Regions from separate parts of the Streptomyces sp. NPDC002809 genome, predicted to be linked through region 2. Evidence: predicted binding sites of a transcription regulator. Region 2 holds the regulator's gene; the other holds the start of a gene.

Region 1 (14,255 bases), on a different contig from region 2:
AGGGTCTCGCCCATGCCCCAGTCGATCGTGCCGTCCTCCACGGAGGCCGCACGACGCTGCATCTGCGGCATCAGGCGCGGGTGGACGGTGATGTGGTCGGGGATGTTGACCTGCGACTCGGCGATCCGCTTCACGACCTCCTGGGAGACCGCGGTGGTCACGGCCACCGGGAACTCGGCCCGGGGTTCGGACACATGCGGCTGCGCCGGGAGCGAGGTGGCCTCGCGGACCTCCGCGAACACCTTCTCCAGCTGGCCCTGGAAGTCCTGGAGCGCCTGCTCCGCCTCTTCCAGCGTGATGTCGCCGCGACCGATGAGGGACTCGGTGTACAGCTTGCGCACCGAGCGCTTCTTGTCGATCAGGGTGTACATCTGCGGGTTGGTGAACTGCGGGTTGTCGCCCTCGTTGTGACCGCGGCGGCGGTAGCAGATGAGGTCGATCACGACGTCCTTGTTGAACGCCTGACGGAACTCGAAGGCGAGCCGTGCGACACGGACGACGGCCTCGGGGTCGTCACCGTTGACGTGGATGATCGGCGCCTCGATCATGCGCGCCACGTCGGTGGCGTACATCGAGGAGCGGGAGGACTCCGGGGCGGCGGTGAAGCCGACCTGGTTGTTGATCACCACGTGCACGGTGCCGCCGGTGCGGTAGCCGCGCAGCTGCGACATGTTCAGCGTCTCTGCGACGACGCCCTGGCCCGCGAAGGCCGCGTCGCCGTGGAGCGCGACGGGCAGGACGGTGAAGTCCGTGCCGCCCTTGTTGATGATGTCCTGCTTGGCGCGGGCGATGCCCTCCAGGACCGGGTCGACCGCCTCCAGGTGCGAGGGGTTGGCGGCCAGCGAGACCTTGATCTGCTCGCCGTCCAGACCGGTGAAGGTGCCCTCGGCGCCCAGGTGGTACTTGACGTCGCCGGAGCCGTGCATCGACTTCGGGTCGAGGTTGCCCTCGAACTCCCGGAAGATCTGCGCGTACGACTTGCCGACGATGTTCGCCAGCACGTTCAGCCGGCCGCGGTGGGCCATGCCGATGACGACCTCGTCGAGGCGGGCCTCGGCGGCTGAGTCGATGACCGCGTCGAGCAGCGGGATGACGGACTCGCCGCCCTCCAGCGAGAACCGCTTCTGGCCGACGTACTTCGTCTGCAGGAAGGTCTCGAACGCCTCCGCGGCGTTCAGCCGGCGCAGGATGCGCAGCTGCTCCTCGCGCTCGGGCTTGGGGCGCGGACGCTCCACCCGGTCCTGGAGCCACTTGCGCTGCTTCGGGTCCTGGATGTGCATGAACTCGATGCCGGTGGTGCGGCAGTACGACTCACGCAGCACGCCGAGGATGTCGCGGAGCTTCATCATCGTCTTGCCGGCGAAACCGCCGACCGCGAAGTCCCGCTCCAGGTCCCACAGGGTGAGGCCGTGCTCGGTGATGTCGAGGTCGGGGTGCTTGCGCTGGTGGTACTCCAGCGGGTCGGTGTCGGCCATGACGTGGCCGCGGACCCGGTAGGAGTGGATCAGCTCGAAGACCCGCGCGGCCTTGGTGACGTCGTCGTCGTGCGAGGCGTCGATGTCCTTGAGCCAGCGGACCGGCTCGTAGGGGATGCGCAGCGCCTTGAAGATCTCGTCGTAGAACTCGTTCTCGCCGAGCAGCAGCTGGGAGAGGATCCGCAGGAACTCGCCGGAGGCGGCGCCCTGGATGACCCGGTGGTCGTACGTCGAGGTCAGCGTCATGACCTTGGAGATGCCCAGCTTGTTCAGGGTGTCCTGCGACGTGCCCTGGAACTCCGCCGGGTAGTCCATCGCGCCGACGCCCATGATGAGGCCCTGTCCGGGCATCAGGCGGGGCACCGAGTGAACGGTGCCGATCCCGCCGGGGTTGGTCAGCGAGGCGGTGACGCCGGTGAAGTCGTCCATGCCGAGCTTGCCGTTGCGGGCCCGGCGGACGATGTCCTCGTAGGCCTGCCAGAACTCGAAGAAGTTGAGCGTCTCGGCCTTCTTGATGGCCGCGACGACCAGCTGGCGGTCGCCGTTCGGCTTCACCAGGTCGATGGCGAGGCCGAGGTTGACGTGCTCCGGCTTGACCAGGGTCGGCTTGCCGTCCTTCTGCGCGAAGGAGTAGTTCATCGCCGGCATGGCCTTGAGGGCCTGCACCATCGCGTACCCGATGAGGTGCGTGAAGGAGATCTTCCCGCCGCGGGCACGCTTGAGGTGGTTGTTGATGACGATGCGGTTGTCGAAGAGCAGCTTCACCGGAACGGCGCGGACGGACGTGGCCGTCGGCAGCTCCAGCGAGGCGTTCATGTTCTTCGCGACAGCGGCGGACGGGCCGCGCAGCGTCACGTACTCCGGACCGGCCGGGGCCTCGGTGGCCGGGGCGGCGGCAGCCTTCGCCGCCGGAGCCGGTGCGGCCTTCGCCGGTGCGGCCTTCACCGGAGCCGCCGGGGCGGCAGGTGCGGGCTTGACCGGAGCGGGCGCCGGGGCAGCGGGTGCGGCCGGTGCCTGAGCCGCGGGCTGCGCAGGTGCGGCAGGCGCGGTGGTCGGGGCCGGTGCGGTGGCGGCCGGAGCCGCGGGCACCGCAGCCCCCGCGGCTGCGGCGCCGGGAACGGGCTTGTCCGCCGTGCCGGACGTACCCGGCTTGTAGTCGGCGAAGAAGTCCCACCAGGCGCGATCGACCGAATTGGGATCCTGGAGGTACTGCTGGTAGATCTCGTCGACGAGCCACTCATTGGGGCCAAAGGCAGCAGCCGGGTTCGTACCCGGGCTGGCTTGGTCGGTCGAGATGCTCGAGTTACTGGGGGACTGAGACGACACGGCGGCAACCGCCCTCTTCCGCTTCACAAGGTGATGGACAGCGGAAATCAAGGCTACGCCTCCCCGGCCGTTCCATGCAGGCCGGGCCGGTCTTCGTCGTGCAAGTCACATCGGAAGTCGGGTTTCGGGGCAGGAAATGGCGGGAAACAAGCTTGGTTCCGCTTCGCTCCGGGTACGCGAGACCGCAGTTACGGCCCCTTGGACCGTACCCCTTGAACAGAACACGTAGAACGTGCCCTTCCGGTTCGAACCCTATGTCAACCTCGCGGTTGATGGATCCCCGGAAGAGTGACGCGAATGCGGCAGCCGCGAGCTGATTCGGCCACGCCGATCCTGCCGCCGTGCAGATCCACCGCCCAGCGGGCGATCGCCAGGCCCAGACCCGTACCGCCGTCGCTGCCCGGACCGTGCGGGGACGGCACCTCGCCCCGGTTGAAACGCTCGAAGACCCGGTGGCGCTCGGCCTCCGGGATGCCCGGGCCCTCGTCCAGGACCTCCAGATGCAGCGACTCGGGCTGCGGACCGCGCCGGGCGAGCACGGTGACCCGGCCGTGCGGCGGGCTGTGCTTCACCGCGTTGTCGATCAGGTTGGCCACCACTTGGTGCAGCCGCTCGGCGTCCGCGTGCGCGGTGAGCTCAGGCGGGGACACGTCCAGGTGCAGATGGACGTCCTTGCGGGCGTGGTTGCCGGAGCCCGAGGACAGCCGGCGGTGCGCGGCGGCGAGGTTCGCCTCCTTGAGGACCCCCGACAGGTAGGGCCACACCTCGAAACGGCGGGCCTTCAGCGTGACCACGCCGTTGTCCAGCCGGGAAAGGTCCAGCAGCGTCTCCACCAGTCTGCCGAGCCGCTCCGTCTGTTTCAGGGCCGTGCGCATCGTCTCCGGATCGGCCGAGGACACCCCGTCCACGACGTTCTCCAGCACGGCCCTCAGCGCCGCGATGGGCGTACGCAGCTCGTGCGAGACGTTCGCCACCAGCTCCTTGCGGTGCCGGTCGACGGCCGCCAGATCGTCGGCCATCAGGTTGATCGTCTGCGCCAGGTCGCCGAGCTCGTCGCGCCGGTCGGCGCCGCTCACCCGTCTGGTGTAGTCGCCGTGCGAGATCGACCGGGCCACGGCCCGCATCTCGTCCAGCGGCGCGGTCAGACCGTGCGCCACGAACTGGGTGATCAGCAGGGTCGCGATCACCGAGAACACGGTGATGAACCGCAGCTCGGTGCGCGTGCGCAAAGCCACCATCAGCAGCCCGGTCGTGATGAACACCGACACCACGACCAGCGTGCCCAGCTTGGCCTTGATGGAGAACGGCCGGAGCCCCGGTCCGGGCCGGGTCATGGCGCCGGGGTCTCCAACGCGTAACCGACACCGTGCACGGTACGGATCCGCTCCGCGCCGATCTTCCGGCGCAGGGCCTTGATGTGGCTGTCGACGGTACGGGTGCCCGAGGCGTCCGCCCAGTCCCAGACCTCCGCCAGCAGCTGCTCACGGGAGAGCACCGCGCGCGGGGTGTTGGCCAGGCAGACCAGCAGATCGAACTCGGTCGGCGTCAGATGGACGTCGTCCGCGCGCACCCGAACCCGGCGCTGCGCGTGGTCGATCTCGAGCTCGCCGAGGCGCAGTATTCCGCTGCGCGGGGTCACGGCGGCCAGCGCGGCCCGCTCCACCCGGCGCAGCAGCACGTGGACCCGGGCCGCCAGCTCACGCATGGAGAACGGTTTCGTCATGTAGTCGTCGGCGCCGACGCCGAGACCGACGAGCATGTCGGTCTCGTCGTCCCGGGCGGTCAGCATCAGCACCGGCACCGGGCGCTGGGCCTGTACGCGACGGCAGACCTCCAGGCCGTCGAAGCCGGGAAGCATGATGTCGAGCACCATCAGATCCGGCTGCCAGGCCTCGGCCGCGTCCACGGCCGCGGGGCCGTCGAGTGCGGTCTGCACCAGGAAGCCCTCGGCCCGCAGGCGGGCGGAAATGGCATCGACGATCGTGGGGTCGTCCTCGACCACCAGCACGCGGCGCTGTGCGCCCGGGGTGGCCGCGACACCTGTGTGGGTGGTGTGTGTTTGTTCCATCGCCCCGCCCCTGCCCGTTTTCGCGGGGGCCATTCCCCCGGACGTACGGTCTTCGCTCGTGAATTTCGTGGGTGATCCCGCTATCGGTCAGCAGCGTAAAGGCAGCGGAGGGCTTCCGGCTACGCAGGGTGCAAGGCCGCAGGCGCGGTCGAGGGGAACAGAGGCGGCGGAGTGTCGCGCTTGTGGCGCTTGGACCCCGGGCGTCCCCGGCCCCGGATACCCGGCGGGGGGATCTCAGGCTGCTCGAATTGCGAGATGGACCACGTCGGGCACACCTCGGGCAACGCCTACTTCTTCCGTCCTTACCCCATGGAATCCGGCATTGCGCAAGGCCTGTTCGAACTCCCCGGACGGTTGTGCGGACCACACCGCGAGCACGCCGCCCGGCGTGAGCCGCGCGTGGCAGTCGGCGAGTCCGGCGGGGGAGTAGAGATTCCCGTTGTCCTCGGTGACGGTCCAGTCCGGCCCGTTGTCGATGTCCAGACACAGTGCGTCGTAACGGTCCGTAGTCGTACGGAGGTACGCGACGAGGTCCGTCGTCAGGACCACGGTCCGTGGATCGGCGAGCGCGGCCCCCGAGATACCGGCCAGCGGCCCGTCCAGGTGCCAGCCGACGATGGCCCGCTCCCGCTCGGCGACCGCGATCCGCCCCCATCGCGGTTCGTCGGCGGCCCGGGCGAGGGAGAAGCCGACGCCGAGACCGCCGATGAGCACCGCCGGAGCGGGCCGGTCCGCGGGCAGGGCGTCGAGCGCGGCGTCGATCAGCAGCCGCTCCGAGCGCCCGTCGGAGGTGTCCATCAGGAAGCATCCGTTGGCGATGATCTCGAAGTCGTCGCCCCGCCTGCGCAGGACGACCTCTCCGTGGGGTCCTTCACGGCGGTCCAGGACGACGGGGGCGAGGGCGTCGGGGCCGAGGCCGAGGGGCATGGCGCTGCTCTCCGGTGGATGGCGGACGGTGTCGCCGCCATCCTGTCCGCCCGGCAGCGACCGGGCCAGCGATTTGCCAGAACCCCGGCCGAACGGGGCGCGGTCAGCCGCGTTCCCGGCGGGCCCCCCGTACCGCGAACAGCGCGGTCCCCGCCACGTACGCCAGCAGTGCCACCACCCACGCCCCGGCCTGCGGCCCGGGCTGCATCGGCCAGGCCCACACGGATGCCGCACCTCCTGGGGTGCGCGGGGCCGCCAGGTACACCGCGCTGCTGTACACCGTCATCGGCAGCCAGCTCAGCCGGGCCCCGATCAGGGCGGCGGAGGCGGCCGCCACTCCGGTGGCGCCGAGCACGTTACGGATCATGCCGGGTGCGCCGAACGTCTCGGGGTGCCCGGGGACGGCCAGCGCGAGAGCCGCCGCGGCCGGGACCGTGAGCGCGAGCAGATGCAGCAGCCGCCGCGGCCACCAGCGCAGGACGGCGGTCCGGTCGAGCTCGTCGGCGGCGGCGTACAGGCCGGTGCCGATGGCCGCGGACACCAGCAGCGGTGCCAGCACGAGGACCGGGACGCGGGCGCTCGGGTCGAAACGGTCCTCCAACCGGTCGGCGGCCCAGGCGGCGAGGAGAACGATGCAGGTCAGCGTGGCGGCGGTACGGGGGAGGCCGCGGGAGCGCATATAGAGGACGGGAAGTTCCGGCCGGAGCGCGGAACGCCTCGTGGCGGCGCCGGTGGCGGGGTTCACAGGACGGGCACCTCCGACGGGGAGCAGCTCGTGTGCGTGGCCAGGAAACGGCCGAGCCAGGCCCGGCGCTCGGGGGCCGGCATGGCTTCGAGCCGGCGGAGCTGCGGGGTCTTCTCCGCGTCGGGGGTCTGCGATGCGAGGCCCGCGAGCCAGTCGGTGACGGCGAGGTCGGTCGCCATGACCCGATCGCTGTCGGCGGACTCCTCGCCGAAGGAATCCGGGCAGTCCCGGTTCGCCACGCCGTGGGCCACCTGCCAGGCGAAGTCCTCCGAGTGCTGCAGCCGCCCCCGCAGGAGGTACCAGCCGAGGTTCGGCGTCGGCACCTGGACATCGTCCGGCCCGTGCAGGGGATCCTGGTCCACATAGCGGACCGGTGCCCCCGGCACTCCGTCCAGCCGGCCGAACAGCCCGGACAGCGCCCCGGAGACCTGCGGCAGCAGCGACCTGTCGTACTCGCTCAGGCAGAGCTGCGGGGTGCCGTCCGTGCAGACGAGCCGGGCGGCAGCCGGGTCCTCCCGCACCAGGTCCTGGCCCGTGTGCATGATCAGGGGGGCGACCGCCGCCGCCACGGCGAGCGGCACGACGGCGAGGTACCGCCGCCCGGCCGCGTGGGCGACCAGAGCCGCCAGGGCGAGACCGCAGGTCCACGCCACCATCGCGGGGGCGAACCACCACACGGGCAGCGACCTGTCGAGCACGTACTGCTCGGCCGGGTCGAGGAACCGGCCCGTGGAACCGGAGTAGCTCGGCACGCCGAGCGCGATGTACAGCAGCACGGCGAGGACGGGCGCGGTCAGCCGCCACCGGCACCGCTGACCGACGACGAATCCCACCAGCCCGACGGCCACCAGGAACGCGGCGTCCGCGACGGCGAAGGACGGGAACGGGCTGCCGCCCCCCGCGTACGGCCAGGTGGCCAGCAGTGCGGCGGCCAGCACGGCGAGATACCCGGCGACCGCCCACAGCGCGAGCGGCAGCGCGGCCACCACGACCCGCGAGGACCGGGCGCGCGGGGTGGAGCCGAGGAGTTCGGTGGTCGAGCGCCGGTGCTCGCGGGCGCCCTGCCAGCAGGAGGCCGCAGCCACCAGCGGACCGGCGAGCAGCGTGGCCGCGGAGTGCAGCAGCCCCTGGGTCTCACCCCAGCTCCCCTGCCAGGTATCGGCCTTGGCCGCCATGGTGACGGCGAGCAGCACCGCAGTGCAGAGCCCGGTCCACGGCGCGACGCCGCGGCGCAGCTCCGTCCGCAGGACGCGGAGCGTCGGCCGGTACGCGTCCTGCGAGCGGGTGGAGCGGGGCCCCGGGGGGTCCTGCCGCTCGGTGGTGAGGGTGCCGGTGGACGTCATCGGACGCCCGCCGTCGCGCGGTGGGTGTGCAGAGCGGCGGTGTAGCCGCGCTCGATGGGGCTGCCGTCGAGCCCGTCCCCGTCGCTGCCGAGGGCCGCCAGCTCGGCCGTCGTCCCCCGGTACGCGATCCGGCCCCCTTCGACGAGGGTCACGTCCGCGCAGGCGGTGGCCACGTCCTCGACCAGGTGCGTGGAGAGGATCACCGTGGACCGCTCGCCCAGCTCACGCATCAGGGTGCGGAACTCCACCCGCTGCTCCGGGTCCAGCCCGGCCGTCGGCTCGTCGAGCAGCAGCAGCTCCGGCTCGTTGACGATCGCCTGTGCGATGCCCACGCGCCGGACCATGCCGCCCGACAGGGTCTTCATCCGGGCGTCGATCCGGTCCGTCAGGCCCACCCGGTCCACCGCACGCTCCACGGCTCCCGCGATCAGGGCGCCGTCCATCTCCTTGAGCCACGCCACGTAGGCGACGAACTCGCGGACGGTGAAGCCCGGGTAGTAGCCGAACTCCTGCGGCAGGTAGCCCAGCCTGCGCCGGACCGCGGCCCGGCTGCGGTGGTCCGCGTCCGCACCCACCTCGCTGCCCAGCAGCTCGATCCGGCCGGAGGTCGGCGCGGTTGCCGTGGCCACCACCCTGATCAGCGATGTCTTGCCCGCGCCGTTCGGTCCGAGGAGTCCGTGCACGCCGGGTGCGAAGTCCAGATCGACGCCGTCCAGGGCGGTCGTACGGCGATGCCGGACCGTCAGCCCCGAGACTCTCACCGTGCTGTTCACGCGATCACGCTCATGATGTCTCCAGGTGGTCGAAGGATCTGCGGCGCAGCGCCAGCAGGCCGGCGCAGAGCACCACCGAGGCCGCCCAGGCGCCCTGGGCGGCGGGCCCCGCGAAGTAGCCGGAGGCTGCCGCGAGCGGCTCGTCGAGCCTCGGCTGTGATGTGCTGAATGCCGGTACGACGACGGCGGCGGCCCAGCACGCGGCGACGGACGAGGCGCCGGTGCGGCAGCCGACGTACGAGCCGAGCGCCAGCGCCCCCAGCGTCATGGCGACGCCCGGCAGCAGCCAGGCCAGGGCGCCCGGTCCGTCGGCCGACGCGGGCAGCACCGCCCAGGCGAGGGCGAGCACCGGGACGGTCACCGCGAGCACCACGGCGGTCCTGACCAGCAGCAGCCGCAGCCCGCCGCCCGGAGTCGTCGCGGTGATCTCGTGCATCGGGTCGGCGGAGCGCCCGTACGAGACGCCGACCCCGGCGAGCGGCAGCACCGGCGCGACGACGAGGAGCAGGGGCCGCACCGTGCCGCCGAGCCCGCCCCCGTACGCCAGGGCGACGGCCCCGAGCGCTACCAGCACCAGCGCCGCCGCCCACGACCCCCGCAGGGCCGGCCCGGCGGCCCACAGCAACCGGCCGATCCGGGTGGCGGGCCCCGGCGCAGGCAACCGTGGGCGCCCCCCGCCCCACGAGCGCCCCCACGCCCGGACCCGCCCCCGCGCCCGCCCCCGCGCCCGCCCCCGTACCCACGAGCGCCCCCACCCCCGTGCCCGCCCCCGTACCGGCTGGGTCTCCGCGGCTTCGAGTACCGCCGCGCGCACCCCCTCCAGCAGCAGTGCCGCGGCCCCCCGACCGCGTACCGCCGCCGAGACCCGGCCCGCACAGTGCGCGCACGACTCGACGTGTTTCTCCAGCGACCAGGCGTCGGTCTCGGCGGCGGTCCCCGCCGCGTACCGCCCGGCCAGTTCGTCTCCCACATGCCAGGCCGTCATGCCGTGCCTCCCAACGGACCGTTCTCCACAACCAGCCGGTCCAGTGCCGCCCGCAGCTCGCGCCGGGCCCGCATGGCCCGGGTCTTGACCGTCCCCTCCGGTATGCCGAGCAGCCGGGCGGCCTCCCGGGTCGTCAGCCCGTCGATGACCGTCGCCCGCAGGACCTCCCGGAGCTCGGGCGAGATCCGGTCGAGCGCGGCACCCACGTCGCCGTACTCCAGACCGGCCAGGACCCGGTCCTCGGCGGACGGCACGGGGGCCGCCCACTCCGTGCCGCCGGTGCTCTCGGCCCGTGCCACGCGCTCCGTCCTGGCCCGGGTCCGCTGCGCGTCGACCAGCCGGCGGGCGGCGATCACCCAGAGCCAGCCGCCCGCCTCGGCGCCCCGGTGCGTACCGGCGGAGCGCCAGGCCGTGACGAAGGTGTCCTGCAGCACCTCCCGTACGGTCTCGGCGTCCGGGCACCGGCGGTTCAGCCGGGCCAGCAGCCAGCCGGCGTGCCGGTCGTAGAGGGTGGCCAGCGCGGTCGTGTCCCCCTGTGCGACGGCACGCAGCAGTGCTTCGTCGTTCCGGTCGTCCCCCGAGGGGCGCAAGTGGCTCACACCTCCTCTATCGACGGCCGGATGCCGCTCGGTTCACGCACGGCGCGTCCGGATGAGGTCAGGGGCGTGGCGCCTTCTCGCCGTGCACCGCGATGTGTTCGGCCGCCGGCCAGGGCGCGAGATCGTCGACGAGCGGGGTGAGGACCGCCGGATCGGCCGTGGGTGTGCGGCCCAAGGCCCCGGCCCCACGCATCTGCCCGGCGCGCTCGGGGCAGTAGCGGCCGAAGAGCGCGGCGCACTCGCCCAGGTCGCTGGTCCAGCCGCCCCAGAGGGGCGTGATCAGGGTGAATCCCGTGCGGACGATGCGGCGGGAGACGACGCGGCTGAGGGTCCTGCGTCCCTCGTCCGTGGTGGCTTCGGAGGCTCGGGCGCGCCGGCGCGGGAGTACGAGTGCGAGGTCGCCGTTCGTCTCGCGGGCGAGCAGGGAAGTGGGGCGGTACCGGGGGAGCTGCCCGGCGAGGTCGTTGCCGAGCAGCGGGGTGCAGAGGCAGGCGACGAAGAATCCGGCATCGTGACGTTCGAGGTCGCTCAGCAGGGTGCGTCTGCTGGCCGGCAGGATCCCGGCACCGTTGATCTGGGGGAATGCGCGGTCAGGCGCGGTCTCGATCGTGTTCGCGTCGGCGCGGTCGGCGTCGGTGGGCTCGTCGTGGAGGGCGAGCCGGAGGTCGAGATCGGAGACCCCGGGAACGGCCGTGCCGCGCGGAATGCTGCCGTACACATAGGCGCTGTCCAGCCGGGCGGGACCGAAGACCTCGGCGATCCGGGAACGGGCCGCCGCGACGACGGGCGCGAACCGCTCCTGGACCCGGCTCAGTGAGCCCTCCCGCGCGATCGTGCCGTCCCGGTTCAGCCCTCGGTCGTCGTTCATACGGGTACTCTGCCCGCCCGGCTCCCCCCTGACCACGGCGTGTCCCCGTGACCCGGCTACGCCTTCGGCGGCGCCGCGAACGGCACGTCGGCGGCCGGCGTGGTGACGTCCGCATCCGCGCTGACCGCCCATGCGGCGACCCGGGAGACCACGGCGGCCGGGACCGCCTCGCTGATCCCCGGAGCTGCCGGGATGTCCTGCGTCGCATGCGCGTCGTAGGGGAGAACGACCCGGTAGCCCAGGGCCAGGGCCGTGCGGGCCGTCGCCTGGACGCACATCTCCGACATCACGCCGCAGACGGCGACCGCCTCGACGCCAGCTCCGCCCAGCAGGGAGCCCAGCGACGTGCCGGCGAAGCCGTCGTCCCGGGTCTTGCGGATCACGGACTCCGTGGGTCCCGCCTCGACCGGCAGGTGGAGGGCCCAGCCCGGCGCATGGGGCTCGTCGCCCGAGCCGGGGGCGCCGTCGTTCTGGAGGTGCACGACGAGTGCACCGCTCTGCCGTGCCCGCGCGATCAGGTCCGCGGTCCGCTCCAGGAGTCCGGCCGCTCCGGGCACGGCCCGCTCTCCGGTCACCCCGGCCTTCTGGACGTCCACGACGAGCAGGGCCTGCACAGGAAGGAGGGAATCGGTCATGGGTCCATCCTGGTCGGCCGGACCCTCACCCTCCACGGAATTTCGCGCACGATGTGCCGCACGACCTCGGGTGCGGCTTCGCCCACGGCCTCGCGCACGTGGGCCGGCGGGGCGCGGGACTACGGCGGTCCCGCACGGCGTTGCACCCAAGGCATGCCGCCACCGTCATACCGCGATCGCTCACAGCGAACACAGCCCGGGGAACATTCGGCGGCTCAGGAGCATTGAGTCTGCATAGCTCAACTTGACTGCCGAAGGGGAGATCATGGCTACTGAGTCCAATGCGGTCACACCGCTCATCCTGCCTGTGCTGCCGCTCGACGACGAGGTCGTGCTGCCCGGCATGGTGGTACCTCTGGACCTGTCCGACAGTGATGTACGTGCCGCGGTGGAAGCCGCGCAGGCCGCAGCCCGCGAGGGCGGCGGCAAGCCCGAGGTGCTGCTCGTTCCGCGCATCGACGGGACCTACACCGGGATCGGTGTCATCGGGACCGTCGAGCAGGTCGGACGGCTCTCGGACGGCGACCCGGGCGCGCTCATCCGCGGCCGCGGCCGCGTGCGGATCGGGGCCGGGACCAGCGGTCCCGGTGCCGCGCTCTGGGTGGAAGGGACCCGGGTCGACGCCTCCGTCCCCGAGCCCCTCCCCGGAGCCACAGCCGAGTTGGTCAAGGAGTACAAGGCACTCGCCACCAGCTGGCTGAAGAAGCGCGGCGCCTGGCAGGTCGTGGACCGGGTCCAGCAGATCGAGGACGTCTCCGCCCTCGCCGACAACTCCGGATACTCCCCCTTCCTCACCACCACCCAGAAGGTGCAGCTGCTGGAGACCGCCGATCCGGTGGCCCGGCTGAAGCTCGCCATCCAGTGGCTCGGCGAGCACCTCGCCGAGCAGGACGTCGCCGAGTCGATCGCCAAGGACGTCCAGGAGGGCGTCGACAAGCAGCAGCGTGAGTTCCTGCTGCGGCGCCAGCTCGACGCCGTACGCAAGGAGCTCTCCGAACTCAACGGCGACCCGGAGGACGAGTCCGACGACTACCGGGCACGCGTCGAGGCCGCCGACCTTCCCGAGCACGTCCGCGAGGCCGCGCTCAAGGAGGTCGACAAGCTGGAGCGCTCGTCCGACCAGAGCCCCGAGGGTTCCTGGATCAGGACGTGGCTCGACACCGTCCTCGAACTGCCGTGGACCGAGCGGACCGAGGACGCGTACGACATCAAGGGCGCCCAGGAGATCCTCGACGCCGAACACGCGGGCCTGCAGGACGTGAAGGAGCGCATCACCGAGTACCTCGCGGTGCGCAAGCGGCGCGCCGACCGCGGGCTGGGCGTGGTCGGAGGCCGGCGCGGCGGCGCCGTGCTGGCGCTCGTCGGGCCTCCCGGGGTCGGAAAGACCTCGCTCGGTGAGTCCGTGGCGCACGCCATGGGCCGCAAGTTCGTCCGCGTCGCACTCGGCGGTGTCCGGGACGAGGCGGAGATCCGGGGCCACCGGCGTACGTACGTCGGCGCGCTCCCGGGCCGCATCGTGCGCGCCATCAAGGAGGCCGGTTCGATGAACCCGGTCGTCCTGCTCGACGAGATCGACAAGGTCGGCTCCGACTTCCGGGGCGACCCTGCCGCAGCCCTCCTCGAAGTGCTCGACCCGGCGCAGAACCACACCTTCCGCGACCACTACCTGGAGGTCGAACTCGACCTCAGCGATGTCGTCTTCCTGGCCACGGCCAACGTTCTGGATTCCATCCCTGAGGCGCTGCTCGACCGGATGGAGCTGGTCAGGCTCGACGGCTACACCGAGGACGAGAAGGTCGTCATCGCCCGCGACCACCTGCTCCCGCGCCAGCTGGAGCGGGCCGGTCTGGAGAAGGCCGAGGTCACCCTCGACGAGTCGGCGCTGCGCAAGCTGGCCGGCGAGTACACGAGGGAGGCCGGGGTCCGGAACCTGGAGCGGGCCGTCGCCCGGCTGCTGCGCAAGGTCGCGGCCCAGCACGAGCTCGGCGACCGCGAACTGCCGTTCACGGTGACCGACGAAGACCTGCGCGGTCTCATCGGCCGGCCGCACCACGTCCCCGAGTCCGCCCAGGACCCGGCCGAGCGCCGCACCGCGGTGCCGGGCGTGGCCACCGGACTCGCCGTGACCGGGGCGGGCGGTGACGTCCTCTTCGTGGAGGCGTCGCTAGCCGACCCGGAGACCGGGGCGTCCGGACTGACCCTGACCGGTCAGCTCGGCGACGTCATGAAGGAGTCCGCCCAGATCGCGCTGAGCTTCCTGCGCTCGCACGGCGCGGAGCTGGAACTGCCGGTCGCGGACCTGAAGGACCGCGGTGCGCACATCCACTTCCCGGCGGGTGCGGTGCCGAAGGACGGTCCGAGTGCCGGCATCACGATGACGACGGCGCTGGCCTCGTTGCTCTCCGGACGGCTGGTCCGCACCGACGTGGCGATGACCGGTGAGGTCTCGCTGACCGGGAGGGTCCTGCCGATCGGCGGCCTGAAGCAGAAGCTGCTCGCCGCGCACCGGGC
Region 2 (14,255 bases):
CGCTGGCCTGGGGCTTTTTCATGGAGCGGGTGACGAGAATCGAACTCGCGCTCTGAGCTTGGGAAGCTCATGTTCTACCATTAAACTACACCCGCGTAACGCACTGGCTGACCGGCGCATCGTCACACACTGTACCCCATCGCAGACCCCCCGAGGCGTGAGCCCGGGTGTGAGGCGTGGTGGGGGTTCGGCGGGGTGTGGGGGGTGGGATGCGGGTGTCCCGGGCGGGAGTTGGGGGCGTAGCGTGGGTGGTCGGAGTGCCGCGTGCGGCGGCGTCCTGTTCATCCCCTAATGTGGCTTTCTCGTCCACGGCTTGATGGGGAAGGGACTTGATGGACTCCATGGAGCGCACCGTCGTCCGCTGTGCCGAAGGGCACGTTTTCGCTACCGCCTCGTTCCCGATGCAGCAGCTCGGGGCCGGGCGGATCGGTCCCGGGCGGCTTATCCGCTGTCCTCGTTGTGCGCGGTTGCGGCATGCCGTGCCTGTGGGGTTCGAGGAGCGGTAGGAGAGCGAGCGGCAGGGGCCTGCGGGAGCAGGCGACAGGCGCGCGGGCGGCCCGATGGGGGCGGACCCGCGCGTTCTGCGTATCCTCGGTGGGTGCTTCTCTCAGACAAGGACATCCGGGCCGAGATCGACGCCGGACGCGTACGTATTGATCCTTTCGATGCGTCGATGGTGCAGCCGTCGAGCATCGATGTGAGGCTCGACCGCTATTTCCGGGTGTTCGAGAACCACCGTTATCCGCATATCGATCCGGCCGTCGAACAGGCCGATCTGACCCGTACCGTCGAGCCGGACGGGGACGAGGCGTTCATCCTGCATCCCGGTGAGTTCGTGCTCGCCTCGACGTACGAGGTCATCTCGCTGCCCGACGATCTCGCGTCGCGGCTGGAGGGAAAGAGTTCGCTCGGCCGGCTCGGGCTGGTGACGCATTCGACGGCCGGGTTCATCGATCCGGGGTTCTCCGGGCACGTGACCCTGGAGCTGTCGAACCTGGCGACGCTGCCGATCAAGCTCTGGCCGGGGATGAAGATCGGTCAGCTGTGCATGTTCCGGCTGAGTTCGCCGTCGGAGTTCCCGTACGGCTCCGAGCGCTACGGGTCGCGGTACCAGGGGCAGCGCGGGCCGACCGCTTCGCGGTCCTTCATGAACTTCCACCGGACGCAGGTGTGATGCCGTGAGCGATGACGCGCGGGAGAACCTGACGTACGAGGGTTTCGGGCATGCCGTGCGGGAGCTGGCGCAGGCCGTCGCCGACGACGGGTACGAGCCGGATGTGGTGCTGAGCATCGCGCGCGGCGGGGTGTTCGTCGCCGGTGGTCTCGCGTACGCGCTGGACTGCAAGAACATTCACCTGGTGAATGTCGAGTTCTACACGGGCGTGGGCACCACGCTGGACATGCCCGTCATGCTGGCGCCCGTGCCGAATGCCATCGACTTCTCGGACAAGAAGGTCCTCATCGCCGACGATGTCGCCGATACCGGGAAAACGCTGAAGCTGGTGCGTGACTTCTGTGTCGACCATGTCGCCGAGGTGCGTTCCGCCGTCATCTACGAGAAGTCGCATTCGCTCGTGAAGTGCGAGTACGTGTGGAAGAAGACCGATCGCTGGATCAACTTCCCGTGGAGCGTGGAGAAGCCCGTCGTGCGGCGAAGCGGGCAGGTCCTCGACGCCTGACAGGTGGAGAGGGCTCGTGGCAGGGCGCGCGGAGAGCGCTCGTGGCAGGGCAGGGCGGCACAGCACCGCGGCACACAGCGGAAAAGAACCCCCGGGGCCCTTGTGGCCGCGGGGGTTCTTGTTCTTCTGGGTCGTGCCCGGTTCTAGATCGTGCCCAGTTTGAGGATCGAGACCAGGGCGAGCAGTTGGATCGCCGACGCGCCCAGTGCCTTCGGCCACGGCAGGTCGTGGGACTTGCTCACCATCGAGGTGAGCAGCGCCGCGGCCGCCAGCCAGGTGAGCCAGCCGAGGATCTGGACCAGGGAGTTCTCGCCGCCCAGGAAGAGCGCGAAGACCAGGCGCGGTACGTCCGTGATCGACATGATCAGCATGGAGAGGCCCACGGTCGGCTGCCATGCGCCGTCGCCGCCGAGCTGGCGGGCGAGGGTGTGGGTGACCGCGCCGAGCACCAGACCGCCGAGCACGAAGCCGATGCCTGTGATGACGACGTAGGGGATGGCGTTGCCGACCGGCGCGTTGATCGCGTCGTCGCGGGCCTGGTCGAAGCCGAACAGCGCCAGCAGGCCGTAGAGGAACGTGACGACGAGCGCCGGGCCCCAGACGGGGTAGTCGCGCATCTGCCAGAACGTCGGGTTGGGGCGCGTCACGATGCCGCTCAGCAGCTGCTTCCAGTGCAGGCGAGGGCCTGCGGGCTGGGCGGGGGTCTGGCCGGCGCGGTAGGTGTTGCCGTCGCCGTAGGGGTCCTCGTTGATGCTGAAGGCCTGGGTGTGACCGGGGCTGTTCGCGTACGGGTCGCCCTGGTGGGGTTGGTGGGCCTGCTGGGGGTGGTGGGGCTGCGGGTACGGGTCGGCGAAGTACTCGGGCTCGTCGGCCCCACCGCCGTTGTAGCCGCCCGCGTTGTAGCCACCGTTGTTGTAGCCGGGGGCGTTGTTGTACCCACCGCCTTGGGGCGGGGCGCCGCTGCCTCCCGTCGGCGGCCATTGCTGCTGCCCGTACGGCGGTGGTGCCTGAGTGCCGTACGGCTGCTGCCGCGGTTGCTGTTGCGCTTGCTGCGGGGTGCGGTTGTCCCGGCCGCGTCCGATCCTGAATCCAGCCACGTAATCGAACGTACCTGGTCCGCGCGGGTCGGGTGGGCGGGGCGGGGGAACTGGGCCGCCTTTGCCGCCTAGCTGTGACATCCCTTAAGGGAACCCTGGGGGGCTGTCCTCAGCCCGCCGTGAACAGGGCGCTGGTGAACGTGACCAGCGGGCGGTCCGGTGTGGCCGCCGGGTACAGCGCGATCAGGTCCGCCGTCACGCCCCGGTGCGTCCGGACCACCGTGTCCGGCTTCCTGTCGCCGTCGAAGTCCGCGTACCGCTGGAGGAGGGTCGTTTCCGCACCCGCGGCGGGGCTGCCCGGGGCCTTGCGCAGGGGCGCCGCCGGGAGGCCTGCGGCCGGGGCCCCGAAGCGGTAGGCGCCGCCCGGGCGGCCCGGTCCGTCGGGGCTGCCGAGCAGCAGCGTGCCCTTGCAGGCGGTGCCGGGTTCGTGGGGGAGGGCGGTGTACACCAGGTCGTCGTAGCCGTCGGCGTTCGTGTCCGTCCGGGGCTCGGGGGCGGACAGGGCGGGACCGGCTCCCGGAACGGTGGCGCCGGCCGTGTGCGGGCGGCCGTCGCGGGTGAAGGGGCCGCGCAGGAAACTGAACCGGCCCGAGCTCGCCGTCACGGCCAGGTCCTCCTCCCCGTCGCCGTCGAAGTCGCCGCAGACGGGGTGGTCGGGCCAGGCGTTGCCGAAGCGGGCCCGGTCCGGGATCCGCAGGGTGACCGCCTTGCCGGTGAGGCCCGCGGGGGAGCCGAACAGGATCTGCAGCGGTACGGGCGGGCGGCCGATTCCGTTGTACGGGGGGTCGGTGGCCACGATCAGATCGGTGAAGCCGTCCCGGTCCAGGTCGCACGACTCCTCGGCGTCGAACGCCGAGGGGAGGGTGTCGCCGACCTTGGCGGCGTTCGTGTGCGCGCTGAGCAGCTGGCGCACCGACGGGTCGAGGCCGCGGGTGGCGGAGCCGTACACGATGCCGATCCCGGCGTCGTCGCCGTGGCTGTCGGCCGCCGGTTCGACCAGGTCGTCGAGGACGAGGTCGCGGTGGCCGTCGCCGTTGAAGTCGTCGGGGGTGTGGCTGCCGGTGCCGTGCGGGACGGCGTGGCGTTCGGCACCGGCCAGGCCGGAGAGGGCGACGGGCGGGGTGTCGCCGTTCTTGGCGGCCGAGGAGGCGGGGGCGCCCGTGCAGGCCGTCAGAAGGAGTACGCAGGCGCAGCCGACCGCCGCGGTGATGGTCGCCGTGGTGGTCGCGGCGGTGGTGGTCGCGGCGGTGGTGGTCGCCGTGCCGGCCCTTCCGCCGGTTCGGGCTGCCGTTGCCGTTGCCGCTGCCGCTGCCGTTGCCGGCTTCGCCCTTGCCGTTGTCATCGTCCTCGGCCTGCGTATCCGCACGGATACCTCCGATACCTGTCCCCGCGGGAATACCTCGTACGTCTCGTCGCGTGCCGGCCGTCCGACGGCGCGCATGCGCCGCACAGCCGCCCCACATGATGCGTCACCCGGGCGGCAAAGCAGAAGCGGCCGGTCCTGCCCCCGAGGCAGGTCCGGCCGCTTGTGCAACGCGGTGGCGCGGTTCCGGTTACTTCACCGGTTCCGGCTCCGGCGCGTCCGCCGGTTCCGGCTCGCCCGCGGGGTCGGCCGGGGTCTTCACGGAGTCGAGCAGCAGCTGCGACACGTCGACCACCTGGATCGACTCCTTCGCCTTGCCGTCGTTCTTCTTGCCGTTGACCGAGTCGGTCAGCATGACGAGGCAGAACGGGCAGGCGGTGGAGACGATGTCCGGGTTGAGGGAGAGGGCCTCGTCGACGCGCTCGTTGTTGATGCGCTTGCCGATCCGCTCCTCCATCCACATCCGGGCACCACCGGCGCCGCAGCAGAAGCCGCGCTCCTTGTGGCGGTGCATCTCCTCGTTCCGCAGACCCGGGACCTTCGCGATGATCTCGCGCGGGGGCGTGTAGATCTTGTTGTGACGGCCCAGGTAGCAGGGGTCGTGGTACGTGATCAGACCCTCGACCGGCGTCACCGGGACGAGCTTGCCCTCGTCCACCAGGTGCTGGAGCAGCTGAGTGTGGTGGATGACCTCGTACTCGCCGCCGAGCTGCGGGTACTCGTTCGCGATGGTGTTGAAGCAGTGCGGGCAGGTCGCGACGATCTTCTTCGACGACTTGGCCTTCTTGGTCGAGTCGTCCTCGTCGTCCTCGCCGAACGCCATGTTCAGCATCGCGACGTTCTCCTGGCCGAGCTGCTGGAACAGCGGCTCGTTGCCGAGGCGGCGGGCCGAGTCACCCGTGCACTTCTCGTCGCCGCCCATGATCGCGAACTTGACGCCCGCGATGTGGAGGAGCTCCGCGAAGGCCTTCGTGGTCTTCTTCGCCCGGTCCTCCAGGGCGCCGGCGCAGCCGACCCAGTAGAGGTAGTCGATCTCCGAGAGGTCCTCGACGTCCTTGCCGACGATCGGGACCTCGAAGTCGACCTCCTTGGTCCACTCGACGCGCTGCTTCTTGGCCAGCCCCCAGGGGTTGCCCTTCTTCTCCAGGTTCTTGAGCATCGTGCCCGCCTCGGACGGGAACGCGGACTCGATCATCACCTGGTAGCGGCGCATGTCGACGATGTGGTCGACGTGCTCGATGTCGACCGGGCACTGCTCCACGCACGCACCGCAGGTGGTGCAGGACCAGAGCACGTCCGGGTCGATGACGCCGTTCTCCTCGACCGTGCCGATCAGCGGGCGCTCGGCCTCCGCGAGGGCGGCGGCGGGAACGTCCTTGAGCTGCTCGGCGGTCGCCTTCTCGTTGCCCTCCATGTCCTTGCCGCCGCCGGCCAGCAGATAAGGGGCCTTGGCGTGCGCGTGGTCGCGCAGGGACATGATCAGGAGCTTCGGGGAGAGCGGCTTGCCGGTGTTCCAGGCGGGGCACTGCGACTGGCAGCGGCCGCACTCGGTGCACGTGGAGAAGTCGAGGATGCCCTTCCAGGAGAACTGCTCGACCTGCGAGACGCCGAAGACGGCGTCCTCCGCCGGGTCCTCCCAGTCGATCTCCTGGCCGCCCGAGGTCATCGGCTGGAGCGCGCCCAGTGCGACCGCGCCGTCGGCGTTCCGCTTGAACCAGATGTTCGGGAAGCCGAGGAAGCGGTGCCAGGCGACACCCATGTTCGTGTTGAGCGCGACCGTGATCATCCAGGTGAAGGACGTGACGATCTTGAGCGCCGCGACGGCGTAGGTGATGTTCTGGAGTGTGCCGAGGCTCAGCCCGTCCAGGGCGGAGACCAGCGGGTACGAGGCGAAGAATCCGGGTTCCCAGCTGGTCACGTGGTGCTGTGCACCCTCGAGGCCGCGCAGCGTCATGATGCAGAGGCCGACGATGAGGATGACGGCCTCGACGAAGTACGCCTGGCCGGTCTTCGATCCCGTGAAGCGGGACTTGCGGCCCGCGTTGCCCGGCCTGCTCAGCTGCCGGATCACGATCAGGGTCACGATGCCGAGGACCGTCATCAGGCCGAGGAACTCGACGAAGATCTCGTACGGCAGCCAGTCACCGATGATCGGGATCAGCCAGTCGGCCTGGAAGAGCTGGCCGAAGGCGTTGACGATCGTGAGCAGCAGCGAGAAGAAGCCCACGGCCACGAACCAGTGCGCGAAGCCGACGATGCCCCAGCGGTTCATACGGGTGTGGCCGAGGAACTCCTTGGCCAGCGTGATGGTGCGCTGCTTGGGGTCACCTGTGCGGGTGCCCGCGGGTACGGGCTGACCGAGGCGCACGTAACGGTAGATCTGCGCGATGGCGCGGCCGAAAAGCGCCACGGCCACCACCGTGATGACCAGCGACACGATGATCGCGGCGAGTTGCATTTGGGGGCTCCTCGGGCCTGCGAGGGTGGGATCCAGCGATGAACACTGCTTACTAAGCGGTAACTTAATCAGTCTGTGCTGACACTATCCACTTATCCCGCCGTCCTGTAGCCGGGCAGGCGGTGATCTGTGTCGCTCAGGTCTGCCTTGCTGCGCCGTGCGAGACCGCGGGCCGCCTCGCGCAGGGGTGTCCCGACGGCCTCCGCGAGGATCGCCAGGTCCAGACCCAGCCGATGGTGCTCGGCGTAGTGCTGGTCGAGGAGATCCGGCTCGTCCCAGGGCATCGCCGAGCGGTGGCGGATCTGGGCCAGGCCGGTCAGGCCGGGCTTCAGCTCCAGTCGCCAGTCTCGCGTACCGGCCGGCCACGCGTGCACGCGGCCCGGCGTGAGCGGGACCGGGCCGACGAGGGAGAGCTCGCCCCGTACGACATGGGGCAGTCGGGAGATCACGTGCAGGCGCAGCCGCCGGGTGCGCAGCGACCGCAGGACGAAGGGTCTGCCGCCCGCTCCCACCCGGGCCGAGCGCGCCAGTACGCCCCCGGAGCCGCGCTGCACGGCAAGGGTCAGGGCGGCCGCGGCGAGCAGCGGGGTGGCCAGGATCAGGAGGGCCGAGCCGAGGGCCAGGTCCAGGACGCGCTTCGCGGTGGGGCGGGGCGGTGTCGCCGGAGTCAGTGCCCTCAGGGCCGCACGGGCGGCCGTGAGGCGGGAGGGTCGCGGTGGCCGCCAGGTTTGCCCGGCGGGTCTCCGCCGCTGTCGCGGCCCGTGCCTCTGCCCTCGCCTCTGCGTCTGCATGGTGCGCACCTGCCTGGGTCGGCTGACTGGAGTCGGCGGACCGTGTGCCGGGTTTGCGCGGCTCACGGCATTTTGTGACAGAACGATCCCATGAGGCCATGATGTGGAGGGGCGTGTGACCCGTGGGGATGGGCGGGTGTCGCCCGTACGCGGGCCGGATTTGCCGCTGATTGCCCGTATGTGGCGTGTGTCCACCGTCGCGCATCACGGTGTTCTGCCTGGTGGCGTGGGCTGTGTGCACGATAGTTGAGTCGACTCGACTCAGGTCTGTTGACACTGAGGCGGGTGTCATGCATCCTTGAGTCAGATCCACTCAAGTAGTCAGTTGTTGGAGGAATTGAAATGGCACGTGCGGTCGGCATCGACCTGGGCACGACTAACTCCGTCGTCAGCGTTCTCGAAGGCGGCGAGCCCACCGTCATCACCAACGCCGAAGGCGCCAGGACCACGCCGTCCGTCGTCGCCTTCGCGAAGAACGGCGAGGTTCTGGTCGGCGAGGTCGCCAAGCGCCAGGCAGTGACGAACGTCGACAGGACGATCCGTTCGGTCAAGCGCCACATGGGCACTGACTGGAAGATCGAGATCGACGGCAAGGGCTTCAACCCGCAGCAGATGAGCGCCTTCATCCTGCAGAAGCTCAAGCGTGACGCCGAGGCGTACCTGGGCGAGAAGGTGGCCGACGCGGTCATCACCGTCCCGGCGTACTTCAACGACTCCGAGCGTCAGGCGACGAAGGAGGCCGGCGAGATCGCGGGCCTGAACGTCCTGCGTATCGTCAACGAGCCGACGGCCGCCGCGCTGGCGTACGGGCTCGACAAGGACGACCAGACGATCCTCGTCTTCGACCTCGGTGGCGGCACCTTCGACGTGTCCCTCCTGGAGATCGGCGACGGCGTCGTCGAGGTGAAGGCCACCAACGGCGACAACCACCTCGGTGGTGACGACTGGGACCAGCGCGTCGTCGACTACCTGGTGAAGCAGTTCGCCAACGGGCACGGCGTGGACCTGTCCAAGGACAAGATGGCTCTCCAGCGTCTCCGCGAGGCCGCGGAGAAGGCGAAGATCGAGCTGTCGTCCTCGACGGAGACCTCGATCAACCTGCCGTACATCACGGCGTCGGCCGAGGGCCCGCTGCACCTGGACGAGAAGCTCACGCGCTCGCAGTTCCAGCAGCTCACCGCTGACCTCCTGGACCGCTGCAAGAACCCGTTCCAGAACGTCATCAAGGACGCGGGCATCCAGCTCTCCGAGATCGACCACGTCGTTCTCGTCGGTGGCTCGACCCGTATGCCGGCCGTCGCCGAGCTCGTCAAGGAGCTCACGGGCGGCCAGGACGCCAACAAGGGTGTGAACCCGGACGAGGTCGTCGCCATCGGCGCCTCGCTCCAGGCCGGTGTCCTCAAGGGCGAGGTCAAGGACGTCCTGCTCCTCGACGTCACCCCGCTGTCCCTCGGTATCGAGACCAAGGGAGGGATCATGACCAAGCTCATCGAGCGCAACACCACGATCCCGACCAAGCGCTCCGAGATCTTCACGACGGCCGAGGACAACCAGCCGTCCGTGCAGATCCAGGTCTACCAGGGCGAGCGCGAGATCGCGGCGTACAACAAGAAGCTCGGAATGTTCGAGCTGACCGGTCTGCCGCCGGCCCCGCGTGGTGTGCCGCAGATCGAGGTCGCGTTCGACATCGACGCCAACGGCATCATGCACGTCGCTGCCAAGGACCTCGGCACCGGCAAGGAGCAGAAGATGACCGTCACCGGTGGCTCCTCGCTGCCGAAGGACGAGGTCAACCGGATGCGCGAAGAGGCCGAGCAGTACGCGGACGAGGACCACCGTCGTCGCGAGGCCGCCGAGTCCCGCAACCAGGGCGAGCAGCTCGTCTACCAGACGGAGAAGTTCCTCAAGGACAACGAGGACAAGGTCCCCGGTGACGTGAAGACGGAGGTGGAGGCCGCGCTCACCGAGCTGAAGGAGAAGCTCAAGGGCGAGGACACCGCCGAGATCCGTACGGCCACCGAGAAGGTCGCGGCCGTCTCCCAGAAGCTGGGCCAGGCGATGTACGCCAACGCCCAGGCCGAGGGCGGCCCGCAGGCCGACGCGCCGGGCGCGGAGCAGGCCAAGGCCGATGACGATGTCGTCGACGCCGAGATCGTCGACGACGAGAAGGACTCGAAGGGCGGTGCGGCGTGACCGAGGAGACTCCGGGCTTCGAGGAGAAGCCCGACGTCCCCTCCGGCGCCACCCCTGACGACGCCGAGCCGAAGGCCGCCACCCCCTCTTCGGAGGAGGCGGCGGCCCCGGCCGGGGACGCGAACCAGACAGCCGGTCTGACCGCTCAGCTGGACCAGGTCCGCACCGCGCTCTCCGAGCGCACGGGCGACCTCCAGCGGCTCCAGGCCGAGTACCAGAACTACCGCCGCCGTGTGGAGCGGGACCGGGTCACGGTCAAGGAGATCGCAGTCGCGGGTCTCCTGTCCGAGCTCCTGCCCGTGCTCGACGACGTCGGCCGGGCCCGCGAGCACGGTGAGCTCGTGGGCGGGTTCAAGTCGGTGGCCGAATCGCTGGAGACGGTCGTCGCCAAGCTCGGACTGCAGCAGTTCGGCAAGGAGGGCGAGCCCTTCGACCCGACGATCCACGAGGCCCTGATGCACTCGTACGCGCCGGACGTCACCGAGACGACCTGCGTGGCGATCCTGCAGCCGGGTTACCGGATCGGCGAGCGCACCATCCGCCCCGCGCGGGTGGCGGTGGCCGAACCCCAGCCGGGGGCCACGCCCGCGGCCGCGAAGGAAGAGAAGACCGACGACGAGGAGAGCGGTGGCGGCGAGGAGGTCTGACATTCCGTCCGACCACCTGGCAGCACACCGCTCGCCCACCCGCCCGGCCATCTGGCCGGTCGTCCGGAAGGAGGGACGTCGATGAGTACGAAGGACTTCGTCGAGAAGGACTACTACAAGGTTCTCGGCGTCCCGAAGGACGCCACCGACGCCGAGATCAAGAAGGCGTACCGGAAGCTCGCCCGCGAGTTCCACCCGGACGCCAACAAGGGCGACGACAAGGCGGAGGAGCGCTTCAAGGAGATCTCCGAGGCGAACGACATCCTCGGTGACACCAAGAAGCGCAAGGAGTACGACGAGGCGCGCGCCCTCTTCGGCAACGGCGGCTTCCGCCCCGGACCCGGCGGAGCCCAGGGCAACTTCAACTTCGACCTGGGGGACCTCTTCGGAGGTGCCCCGGGCGGGGGCCAGAGCGGCGCCGGCGGGTTCGGCGGCGGCGGAGGCCTGGGAGACGTCTTCGGCGGCCTGTTCAACCGGGGCGGAGGCGGCGGTACCGGCACACGGGTGCAGCCGCGCCGCGGCCAGGACATCGAGTCCGAGGTGACGCTCAGCTTCACCGAGGCGGTCGACGGGGCCACGGTCCCGCTGCGGATGTCCAGCCAGGCGCCCTGCAAGGCGTGCTCCGGCACCGGCGACAAGAACGGCACCCCCAGGGTCTGCCCGACCTGCGTCGGCACCGGGCAGGTCTCGCGCGGCAGCGGCGGCGGGTTCTCGCTCACCGATCCCTGCGTGGACTGCAAGGGCCGGGGCCTCATCGCCCAGGACCCCTGTGAGGTCTGCAAGGGCAGCGGCCGGGCGAAGTCGTCCCGCACCATGCAGGTCAGGATTCCGGCGGGCGTCCTCGACGGCCAGCGGATCCGGCTGCGCGGCAAGGGCGCTCCGGGCGAGCGCGGCGGACCGGCCGGCGACCTCTATGTCGTCGTCCACGTCGACGCCCACCCGGTCTTCGGCCGCAAGGGCGACAACCTCACGGTCACCGTGCCCGTCACCTTCACGGAGGCGGCGCTCGGCGGCGAGGTGAAGGTCCCCACGCTCGGCGGACCGCCGGTCACCCTGAAGGTTCCGGCCGGCACGCCCAACGGGCGCACCATGCGGGCCAGGGGCAAGGGCGCGGTCCGCAAGGACGGCACCCGCGGCGACCTGCTGGTCACCGTCGAGGTGACGGTCCCCACGGACCTGGGCCCCGAGGCCCGGGACGCCCTGGAGGCCTACCGAAAGGCGACCGCGGACCAGGACCCGCGGGCGGAGCTGTTCCAGGCAGCGAAGGGAGCTTGAGGTGGACGGCCGACGACGTAATCCGTACGAACTCACCGATGAATCCCCGGTGTACGTGATCTCGATCGCGGCCCAGCTCTCGGGCCTGCATCCTCAGACGCTGCGCCAGTACGACCGCCTCGGCCTGGTCTCGCCCGACCGCACGGCCGGACGCGGACGGCGCTACTCGGCCCGTGACATCGAGCTGCTGCGCACCGTGCAGCAGTTGTCGCAGGACGAGGGCATCAACCTGGCCGGCATCAAGCGCATCATCGAACTGGAGAATCAGGTCGCGGCCCTCCAGCAGCGTGTCGCCGAGCTCTCGGCGGCCGTCGACGGGGCGGCGGTGGCCATGCAGCAGCGCGAGGCGCAGGTGCATGCGTCGTACCGGCGCGACCTGGTGCCGTATCAGGATGTGCAGCAGACCAGTGCCCTGGTGGTCTGGCGGCCGAAGAGGCCGAAGGACTGAACGGGGACCGTTTCCCGTGCAAGGAGCCCGTCACCCCGCAACGTCGGGGGTGGCGGGCTCCTCCGCTGTGCGCGGCGGTACGGGCTCGGCGATGCCGGAGCGGACGAGGAGGGCGCCGAGGTGGGTGCGGCTGGTGGCGTCGAGCGTCTGCATGAGTTTGGAGATGTGGGCGCGGCAGGTGCGGACGCTGATGCCGAGCCTGTGGGCTACGGCCTCGTCCTGGTTTCCCTCGATCAACAGGCGCGCGATGCTCTGCTGCACGGCGGTGACGGGGGCGCCGGGGACGGTCGTGGGGAGTTGCTGGGTGAACGGGGTGGCCAGGGCCCAGAGGGTCTCGTACATCTGGGCCAGGAAGGCGACGAGCGCGGGGTGGCGGATCTCCAGGGCGACGCTGCGGTCGGCCTCGGCGGGTACGTAGGCGACCTTGCGGTCGAAGATCATGAGAACTTCGATCGCCTGCTCCATCGTGCGGACCTGGAGGAGGCTGCTCGGCAGCTGGTTCACGTACGCCTTGAGGGCCGGGCTGTAGCGCGCCGAATGCTGGTAGATGTGCCGCACCTGAACGCCCCGCTCCACCGTGGGCAGCGTGCCCGACAGGGCCACTCGCAGATCCTCCTGGGGCCGCGTGCTACCGGGCTGGAGGGTGAGGATCTCCTCGGTCACCTCCTGCGCGGAAGCGTTGATGGACGCCTGGACCGTCGAGCGCCCCTTGAGCACGGTGATGGCGAGGTGGGGGGTGTCGTGGTCGAGGAAGGTCAGCGGCACCAGCGCCTCGGCCAGGCGGTCGGAGATCCGCACCTGGTCCAGGAGTCCCTGGGTGATGGGGTGCAGCAGGTGGGCAAGGGCCGCTGACGGCGGTACGGGGCGCAGGAGCCGGCTGTCGAGCGGGTCGGGCCGGAGGAGAGCCGTGCCGATGAGGCAGGGCGCGGCGGCGACCGCTGACCGGGCGATGCCGCCCTCGGACAGTGCGCCGGTGTAGAGGACGACGGCCTCGTCGCAGAGGTCGCGGTCGCTGTGGGCGTGGTGGTGTGGTGCTGTCATGTTCCGCCGCGCTCCACGATGCCGGACTGGACGAGCAGTGCGCCGAGTTGGGTGCGGCTGGTGGCGTTGACGGTCTGCATGAGTTTGGAGATGTGGGCGCGGCACGTGCGGACGCTGATTCCCAGCTTGCGGGCCACGACCTGGTCGACGTGGCCGTCGACCAGGAGCCGCGCGATGCTGAGCTGGACGGCGGTGACGGAGGCGCTCGACGGGGGAGTCTGCAGGGGTTCCGTGAGGGGGGTGGCCTGGGCCCACAGGACCTCGTACACCTGGATCAGGTAGCGGACGAGTGCCGGATGGCGGATCTCCAGGGCCACGTCACGTTTGGCGTTGGCGGGGATGAAGGCCACGGTGCGGTCGAAGACGAACAGCCGCTCGACCGTCTGCTCGATGGTGCGGACCTGGATGTGGCCGGGGGGAACCTCGTCCAGATACGTCTTGATCGCGGGGCTGTAGCGGGCCGGGTGCTGGTAGATGTGGCGCAGGGTGGCGCCGCGCTCGACCGTGGACAGGGCACGTTCCAGCGCCTTCTTGAGCTGGTCCACCGGGCTGCTGCTGTCCGGCTGCAGGGTCAGGATCTCCTCCTGCGCACTGTCCAGGGCGTTCTGAATGGTCCCCTCGATGAGCGGGATGCCTTCGAGGACGGTGATGGCGAGGTTGGGGTCGGCGCTGGCGACGGAGGCCAGCGGAGCCAGCGAGTCCGCGAGTGCGGCGGAGAGCCTGATGCGCTCGTGGATCTCACGTATGACGGGCTGCAGCAGGTGGGCGAGGGCCGCGGACGGGGGCACCGGACGTATCCAGGCGTCGTCCTGGGGGTCGGGGTGCACCAGCGCCAACTCGGTGAGGCAGGGCGCGGGTTCGAGGGCGGACCGGGGTATCCGCCCGGCGCTCAGCGCCTCTGTGTAGATCCTGACCGCGGCGTCGCACAGCTCGCGGTCTCCGTGTGCGTGTGTCGGTGTGTCCCCATCCTTGCCCATTCGTGACCCCCCACTTTTGGCAGTGCAGCAAGATGACGGTGGTGGAAGCGTAGTCCTCGGGTCAGTGTGGGCGTGTCGGGGGAGCCGGGAACTCTCCCGGCTGGAAAAGGGCGTGGCCATGCCTCTCCCCCGTTGCGTGGCTGCGCCTGCCCGGCCCGGGGGGTGGGGATCTTTCTCCGGGGGCCGGCCCGGTCAGGAATCCTGGTCGAGGATTCCTGACTGGGCGATCAGATAGCCGAGTTGGGCGCGGCTGGTGCTGCCCAGTACGGCAGACAGCTTGGCCACG

The links. Region 2 encodes HspR, which represses chaperone genes until heat shock. Its sites were predicted from a motif close to TTGAGNNNNNNNNNCTCAA; they were not measured.
Region 1: the regulator HspR is predicted to act here: its motif matches at 11,969-11,987, upstream of lon (endopeptidase La).

The regions. Positions count from the first base shown of each region.
Region 1 covers NZ_JBEOVJ010000007.1:52,592-66,846, forward strand. The annotation lists gene ABT025_RS06760 (multifunctional oxoglutarate decarboxylase/oxoglutarate dehydrogenase thiamine pyrophosphate-binding subunit/dihydrolipoyllysine-residue succinyltransferase subunit) at 1-2,801, opposite strand, end outside; gene ABT025_RS06765 (HAMP domain-containing sensor histidine kinase) at 3,059-4,135, opposite strand; gene ABT025_RS06770 (response regulator transcription factor) at 4,132-4,869, opposite strand; gene ABT025_RS06775 (spermidine synthase family protein) at 5,104-5,796, opposite strand; gene ABT025_RS06780 (hypothetical protein) at 5,900-6,475, opposite strand; gene ABT025_RS06785 (hypothetical protein) at 6,538-7,884, opposite strand; gene ABT025_RS06790 (ABC transporter ATP-binding protein) at 7,881-8,657, opposite strand; gene ABT025_RS06795 (hypothetical protein) at 8,668-9,642, opposite strand; gene ABT025_RS06800 (RNA polymerase sigma factor) at 9,639-10,241, opposite strand; gene ABT025_RS06805 (nucleotidyltransferase domain-containing protein) at 10,300-11,109, opposite strand; gene ABT025_RS06810 (isochorismatase family protein) at 11,166-11,744, opposite strand; gene lon (endopeptidase La) at 12,010-14,255, shown strand, end outside.
Region 2 covers NZ_JBEOVJ010000025.1:9,472-23,726, forward strand. The annotation lists tRNA gene ABT025_RS17125 (tRNA-Gly) at 22-95, opposite strand; gene dcd (dCTP deaminase) at 599-1,174, shown strand; gene ABT025_RS17135 (phosphoribosyltransferase) at 1,179-1,679, shown strand; gene ABT025_RS17140 (Yip1 family protein) at 1,823-2,776, opposite strand; gene ABT025_RS17145 (FG-GAP repeat domain-containing protein) at 2,886-4,118, opposite strand; gene ABT025_RS17150 ((Fe-S)-binding protein) at 4,330-6,597, opposite strand; gene ABT025_RS17155 (sugar transferase) at 6,690-7,388, opposite strand; gene dnaK (molecular chaperone DnaK) at 7,731-9,581, shown strand; gene grpE (nucleotide exchange factor GrpE) at 9,578-10,228, shown strand; gene dnaJ (molecular chaperone DnaJ) at 10,310-11,503, shown strand; gene ABT025_RS17175 (heat shock protein transcriptional repressor HspR) at 11,505-11,951, shown strand; gene ABT025_RS17180 (helix-turn-helix transcriptional regulator) at 11,982-12,992, opposite strand; gene ABT025_RS17185 (LuxR C-terminal-related transcriptional regulator) at 12,989-13,969, opposite strand; gene ABT025_RS17190 (helix-turn-helix transcriptional regulator) at 14,162-14,255, opposite strand, start outside.